DNA from 3 places in the Streptomyces sp. NPDC048275 genome. Region 3 is predicted to be linked to each of the others. Evidence: riboswitches for the same ligand, from Rfam matches in the RefSeq annotation. Region 3 holds a riboswitch; each other region holds the start of a gene.
What was found. Region 3 has a riboswitch for thiamine pyrophosphate ahead of AB0D57_RS12445 (thiamine ABC transporter substrate-binding protein). Riboswitches for the same ligand answer to the same signal wherever they lie in the genome.
Positions count from the first base shown of each region.

Region 1: it holds a riboswitch for thiamine pyrophosphate, as region 3 does, so the genes downstream of both, AB0D57_RS23910 (cytosine permease) here and AB0D57_RS12445 (thiamine ABC transporter substrate-binding protein) in region 3, are expected to answer to the same signal.
Region 2: it holds a riboswitch for thiamine pyrophosphate, as region 3 does, so the genes downstream of both, thiO (glycine oxidase ThiO) here and AB0D57_RS12445 (thiamine ABC transporter substrate-binding protein) in region 3, are expected to answer to the same signal.

Region 1 covers NZ_JBEZLR010000041.1:38,540-40,799, reverse strand. The annotation lists gene AB0D57_RS23920 (type III PLP-dependent enzyme) at 1-4, shown strand, start outside; gene AB0D57_RS23915 (maleylacetate reductase) at 113-1,192, shown strand; TPP riboswitch at 1,266-1,360, shown strand; gene AB0D57_RS23910 (cytosine permease) at 1,350-2,260, shown strand, end outside.
Region 2 covers NZ_JBEZLR010000004.1:124,631-126,890, reverse strand. The annotation lists gene thiO (glycine oxidase ThiO) at 1-886, opposite strand, end outside; TPP riboswitch at 884-995, opposite strand; gene AB0D57_RS04515 (hypothetical protein) at 1,089-1,505, shown strand; gene AB0D57_RS04510 (FAD-dependent oxidoreductase) at 1,538-2,260, shown strand, end outside.
Region 3 covers NZ_JBEZLR010000015.1:91,372-93,631, reverse strand. The annotation lists gene AB0D57_RS12445 (thiamine ABC transporter substrate-binding protein) at 1-1,030, opposite strand, end outside; TPP riboswitch at 1,110-1,228, opposite strand; gene rlmN (23S rRNA (adenine(2503)-C(2))-methyltransferase RlmN) at 1,253-2,260, opposite strand, start outside.

The DNA.
Region 1 (2,260 bases), on a different contig from region 3:
CTAGCCACGCGACTCGCGATACGACGTCGCCCGGGGCGTTGCGGCCCTGACAAGATCACCCGCGGGAGTACGCCCGCTTCGACCTCGTACTGGAGCCGGTATGAACAACCCCATGAACACCCCTCTCGACTTCTCGTACGAGACTCAGCCGGCCCGCGTCGTCTTCCGGCCCGGCGCAGCGGTGTCCGCGACCCCCGGTGAGGTCGCGCGGCTCGGTCTGCACAGGGTGCTGGTGATCTGCGGCAGCCGCGGCGAGGCCACGGCGCGAGCGGTCGCGGACGCGCTGGGCGACGCCTGCGCGGGGCTGCACACCGAGGCCAGGATGCATGTACCCGTCGAGGTCGCCGACCGGGCCGTCGAGGTGGCGCGCGCGGTGGGCGCCGACGGCTGTGTCGCGGTCGGCGGAGGCTCCGCGATCGGGCTCGGCAAGGCGATCGCGCTGCGCACCGGCCTGCCCCTGATCGCCGTGCCCTCCACCTACTCCGGCTCCGAGATGACCCCGGTCTGGGGACTCACCGAGCACGGCGCCAAGCGCACCGGACGCGACCCGGCCGTCCAGCCCCGTAGCGTCGTCTACGACCCCGAACTCACCCTCTCGCTCCCCGTCCCCCTCACGGTCACCAGCGGCATCAACGCGCTCGCCCACGCCGTCGAAGCCCTGTACGCCCCCGACGTCTCGCCGCTCGTCTCGCTCATGGCCGAGGAGGGCGTCCGCGCGATGACGGGCGCCCTGCCGCTCCTCGCCGTCGCCCCCGACGACCTCGAGGCGCGAGGTCGAGCCCTGTACGGCGCCTGGCTCTGCGGCGCCTGCCTCGGCGCCACCACCATGGGCCTGCACCACAAGCTGTGCCACGTCCTCGGCGGCACCTTCGGCCTGCCGCACGCCGAGACACACACGGTGGTCCTCCCGTACGCCCTCGCGTACAACGCGCCGGCCGCACCCCAGGCGATCACCGCCCTTTCCCGCGCCCTCGGCACCGACAATGTCCCCCGTGCGCTCCGCGACCTGGCCGGAAGCCTCGGCGCCCCCCGCTCCCTCGCCGAACTCGGCCTGAAGGAGGCGGACCTGGCGGTGGCCGCGGCCGAGGCCGCCGGGCAGGCGTACCCCAACCCCCGCGAGGTCACCGCGAACGGTGTGCTGGGGCTGCTGACGGCGGCGTACGAGGGCTGGGAGCCGCGCGTCGATTCCTGATCCGCCTCCCCGGACCTCTCGCTGCGAGCCCCTCCGGTGGGGCGCGGGCGCGGACCGGGCTATCCTGACCGCCGAACCGGACACGGGGTGCCCCGCACGAGGGCTGAGATCACACCCGTTGAACCTGAACCAGTTAGGACTGGCGGAGGGATGTCTCATGTCGTTGCCGTACGCCCGTAATGAGGTGGCCGTCGGGGGCCCGCAAGGCGTTTTCGACGGGCGGATGCCCGCCGCACCCGGTGATCTGCGCGTAGAGGCGCGCGGAATCGCCCCGGTACCGGAGGACCATCGCTACGGAAGCCCCGGCCGCCTGTTCACCGTCTGGTTCGCCCCCAACCTGACCATGACCGGCGTGTTCACCGGCACCGTCGGTATCGCCCTCGGCCTGGACTTCTCGACCGCGCTCGTCGCCGTCGTCCTCGGTACCCTGCTGGGCGCCGTGCCGACTGCGTATCTGGGCACCTGGGGCAGCCAGACCGGCGCGGGACAGCTGCCGCTCGCCCGGCTGGCGTTCGGGCGGGCCGTGGTGGTGCCGGGCGCCCTGCAATGGCTGTCCTCCATCGCCTGGGACGCGCTGATCGGTCTCTTCGGCGGGGACGCCCTGGCTCAGCTGTGCGGCTGGCCGTTCTGGCTGGGCGTCCTGGTCATGATGGCGGCACAGGGGGCGCTCGGCGTCCTCGGGTACGAGGCGATCCACCGGCTCCAGACCGTGATGACCTTCGCCCTCGCCGCCGCCTTCGCCGCCCTGTCGGTGAAGCTCCTGAACGGCGCCCACCCCGCTGCCGCCGCCACCGTGCACGGCGCCGACCGGGCCGGGGCCTTCGTTCTGACCTGCACCATCGCGCTCAGCCTGGCGATGTCGTGGGCGCCGTACGCCAGCGACTTCAGCCGCTATCTGCCCCGTACGGCGTCCCGCCCGCGCATGTTCTGGTGCACCCTCCTCGGTATCGGCGTGTCCTTCGTGGCCGTCCAGGCGCTCGGCCTGTGGGGCGCGTCCGTCTTCACCGACCAGACGGCCCGGGGCGTCGACACACTGCTCGGCGGCGGCGCGCTCGGAGCATTCGGCCT
Region 2 (2,260 bases), on a different contig from region 3:
GCTCGTAGACCCCGCCCGCGGTCACCGTGGTGTCCCAGCCGAGCTCCTCACTCGTGGCGCCCACGACGAGCTCGCCGTTCTCGCGCGGCACCAGATAGACCTGGCTCCCGCGCACGACGGCCCGCACGGTCCGGTTCAGGAAGGGCGCGTACCGCTGCGGCACGCTCAGCCGCAGCACCTGCCCCTTCACGGGACGCACGGGCGGCAGTACGTCGTCGGGGACGCCCGCGAGCTTCCCGCTGAGGCTTCCCGCGGCGAGCACCACCTGCCCCGCCGTCGGCCGGTCGCCGTCCGTGGTGACGACCCCGGCGGCCCGATCCCGTACGACGGTCAGCCGCTCCGCCCACGCCCGGTGGAACCTCACTCCGGCCCGCTCGCACGCTGTGACCAGGGCCTTCGCCAGCCGCCGTGGGTCGATCTGGTGATCACCGTCGACCCGGAGCCCGCCGCGCACACCGGGCGCGAGCATCGGCTCCAGACGGCGGCACTCGCGACCGCTGAGCCACTCCGAGTCGAGCCCCGACCGCTGTTGCAGGGCGTGCAGTTCGCGCAGATGGGCGCGGTCGTCGGCGTCCAGCGCGACCGCAAGCGTGCCGCACCGGCGGTAGCCGAGATCCTGGCCCGTCGCCTCGGTGAGCTCGGTCACGAAGTCGGGATAACGGCGCGCGGAGGCGAGGTTCAGGCCCAGCAGGGTCTGTTCGCCGTAATGCAGCTCGGTGACGGCGGCGAGCATTCCGGCCGCCACGCGCGCGGCTCCGCCGCCGGGCTCGGGGTCCACGACCGCGGTGGCGAACCCGCGCTGAGCGGCCCGCCAGGCCGTGACGAGACCGATGATTCCGCCCCCGATGACAAGGACGTCTGAGGTATGTGTACGTGTAGGCGACATGGGCGTCCAGCCCCTCCCTTCGCCGGCATGACCCGGATCAGGTTCGTACGGTCGGAGGCCGCCAGCCTCCCTCTCAGCCCGGTGCGTCCGGGCTCCCGCGAGTGGTTTTCTGTGCTGGGGTCCGGGGGGCGTCCCCCGGGAGATGCAGCACGTTGGCTAGCGTAGCCCGCTGCCGTATGTCTCAGTAAGGGAGCCTCCGTCCATGGCCCGTTCGCTCGACGGACTCGTCCTCGCCCCGGTCGCCGATCAGGCGCCGGGACAGGTGGGTACCCGCACCCGGTTCGCCTATCACGAGCGGGACGGCGAGATCTGGGCCGAGTACGCGGGCGGGGATGTCGTGCGGGGCCATCTCGTGGGGACGCGGGAGGGCGACCGCCTCGATTTCCGGTACGTGCAGTTGAAGCGGGGCGGCGCCACGTCCTCGGGGCACTGCGTGTCGCTCGTCGTAGAGCTTCCCGACGGGCGGCTGCGCCTGGAGGAGACCTGGGAGTGGGAGTCTCAGGCGGGCAGTGGGACGAGCGTGGTGGAACAGGTGGAGCAGGCCGGACAGGTCGAACAGGTCGAACAGATCGCACGTTCGACGGGCAATGTGGAACAGGTCACTGAGCACGTCCGCTGACTGACGGATTTTCAGGTGTCTATGGTGATCAGGTGAGCGAGCAGACGCAGGCACAGGGGCGTACGGGACGGCAGGTCGTCATCGTTGGCGCGGGCATGGCCGGAGTGCAGACCGCGGTGGCCCTGCGCGACAAGGGCTTCACCGGCGGCGTGACGCTGATCGGCGCCGAGCCCCACCAACCGTACGACCGCCCGCCGTTGTCCAAAGCGGTGCTGCTCGGCAAGGCCGAGGGCTCCGCCTTCGACGTCGACTTCGAGGCACTGGACATCGAACTGCGGCTCGGCTGCGAGGCGCTGGGCGTGCGCCCCGCGGACCATGAGCTGGACACCGAGGCCGGGCCGGTGCCGTACGACGTGCTGGTCCTGGCGACCGGGGCGGAACCGATCCAGCTGCCGGGCGCGCAGGGCGTACCCGGCGTCCATCTGCTGCGCACCCTGGACGACGCCGAGCGGCTGCGCCCCGTGCTAGCCCGGCAGCACGACATCGTGGTCGTCGGGGCGGGCTGGATCGGCGCGGAGTTCGCCACCGCGGCGCGCGAGGCCGGGTGCGCGGTGACCGTCGTCGAGGCCGCCGACCGGCCGCTGGCCGGGGTACTGCCCGCCGAGGTGGCCGACCCCATGACGGCCTGGTACGCCGACAGCGGGGCGTCGTTGCGCACCCACGCGCGCGTGGAGAGCGTCGAGCCCGGCGCGGTGATCCTGGACGACGGCTCCCGGGTGCCCGCCGGCGCCGTGGTCGTCGGTATCGGCGCCCGC
Region 3 (2,260 bases):
TGTCGGCGATCTCGGCGGGAGCCAGGGTCTCGGGGTCCTTGGCCTGAGGACCGAACTGCGTGAACTCGGCCGGCACCTCGGCGCCCTCGACCACCGGGTACACGAACATGTTCAGCGGCATGTCCTCCTGGAACTTCTTGGAGACCAGGAAGTCGATGAGCGCCTTGCCGCCCTTCGTGTTCTTGGCGTTGCTCAGCAGCCCCGCGTACTCGACCTGCCTGAAGCAGGTGCCGCTCGCGACCCCGGTCGGCGCGGTCGTCGGCTTCGGGTCGGCGTAGATGACCTCGGCGGGCGGCGAGGAGGCGTAGGAGACCACCAGCGGCCGGTCGGCCTTGGCCTTCTTTCCGCCGGCCGACCCGGAGAACTCGTCGTTGTACGCCTGCTCCCAGCCGTCGACCACCTTCACGCCGTTGGCCTTCAGCTTCTTCCAGTAGTCGGGCCAGCCTTCGTCGCCGTACTCGGCAGCGGTCCCGAGCAGGAAGCCGAGGCCGGGCGAGGAGGTGGACGCGTTCTCCGTGACGAGCAGGTTCTTGTACGCGGGCTTGATCAGGTCGTCGAAGGAGGTCGGCGGGGCCAGCTTGTGGTCGGCGAAGTACTTCTTGTCGTAGTTGACGCAGATGTCACCGGAGTCGATCGGCGTGACCCGGTGCTTGTCCTGGTCGACCCGGTACTCCGGGAGGATCCGGTCCGAGCCGCTCGCCTCGTACGGCTGGAAGAGCCCGTTGTCGAGCGCACGGGACAGCAGGGTGTTGTCGACGCCGAAGAAGACGTCGCCCTGCGGGTTGTCCTTGGTGAGGACGGCCTTGTTCACGGCCTGCCCGGCGTCCCCGTCCTTGAGGATCCTGACCTTGTAGCCGGACTCCTTCTCGAACGCGTTCAGCACGCTCTTGGAGTAGGCGAAGGAGTCGTGACTGACGAGGGTCACGGTCTTGGAGTCCCCGGCGTCGCTGCTGTCGGCGGACCCGCACGCGGACAGCGTGACCAGGCCCAGGCCGATACCCACGGCCGTGATCGTCCTCTTGATGCTCACTGAATTCCTCCTGGGATGACCAGGAAGAGACGCGGCCCTGCCCGGGAACCGTGGGAGGTTCCCGGGCAGGGCGCAACAGCTTGAGTGATGCCCGAACTTCCTACCCAGAATGACCTGGGCAAGGTTCTGAGGGTCTGCGGCCCACCGGTGTTCCGGCTACCGCACTCTCAGCGCTGTGGCGCTCCCCTGTCGGAATATGAAGATGTACGTACCGAGCACAGGTTACCGCTCGGTGGCCGCGAGCTGACCGCACGCCCCGTCGATCTCCTGGCCCCGGGTGTCCCGGACCGTGACCGGCACCCCATGGGCCGCGATCGCCTCGACGAACGCCTTCTCGTCCTCGGGCCGCGAGGCGGTCCACTTCGAACCCGGGGTCGGGTTCAGCGGGATGAGATTGACATGCACGGGCTTGCCCTTGAGGAGCCGCCCGAGCCGGTCACCGCGCCACGCCTGGTCGTTGATGTCCCGGATGAGGGCGTACTCGATGGAGAGCCGGCGCCCCGACTTGGCCGCGTACTCCCATCCGGCGTCCAGCACCTCGCGCACCTTCCACCGCGTGTTGACGGGTACGAGGGTGTCGCGCAGCTCGTCGTCCGGTGCGTGCAGCGAGATGGCCAGCCGACACTTGAAGCCCTCGTCAGCGAACCGGTGGATGGCGGGGACGAGTCCGACCGTCGACACGGTGATACCGCGCTGCGAGAGCCCGAGCCCGTCCGGCTCGGGGTCGGTGAGAGCGCGGATCGAGCCGACCACCCGCTTGTAGTTGGCGAGCGGCTCACCCATACCCATGAAGACGATGTTGCTCAGCCGCGCCGGGCCACCCGGGATCTCGCCGTCCCGCAGCGCCCGCATGCCGTCCACGATCTGGTGCACGATCTCACCGGTGGACAGGTTCCGGTCGAGACCGGCCTGGCCGGTGGCGCAGAACGGGCAGTTCATCCCGCAGCCCGCCTGGGAGCTGATGCACATGGTCACCCGGTCCGGGTAGCGCATCAGCACGGACTCCACGAGCGTGCCGTCGAACAGCCGCCACAGAGTCTTGCGGGTGGTGTCCTGGTCGGTCGACAGATGCCGCACGACCGTCATCAGCTCGGGAAGCAGTGCCTCCTGGAGCTTGCCGCGCGCGGCGGCCGGGATGTCCGTCCACTCCGACGGGTCGTGCGCGTACCGCGCGAAGTAGTGCTGTGAAAGCTGCTTGGCGCGAAACGGCTTCTCACCGATCGCGGCGAC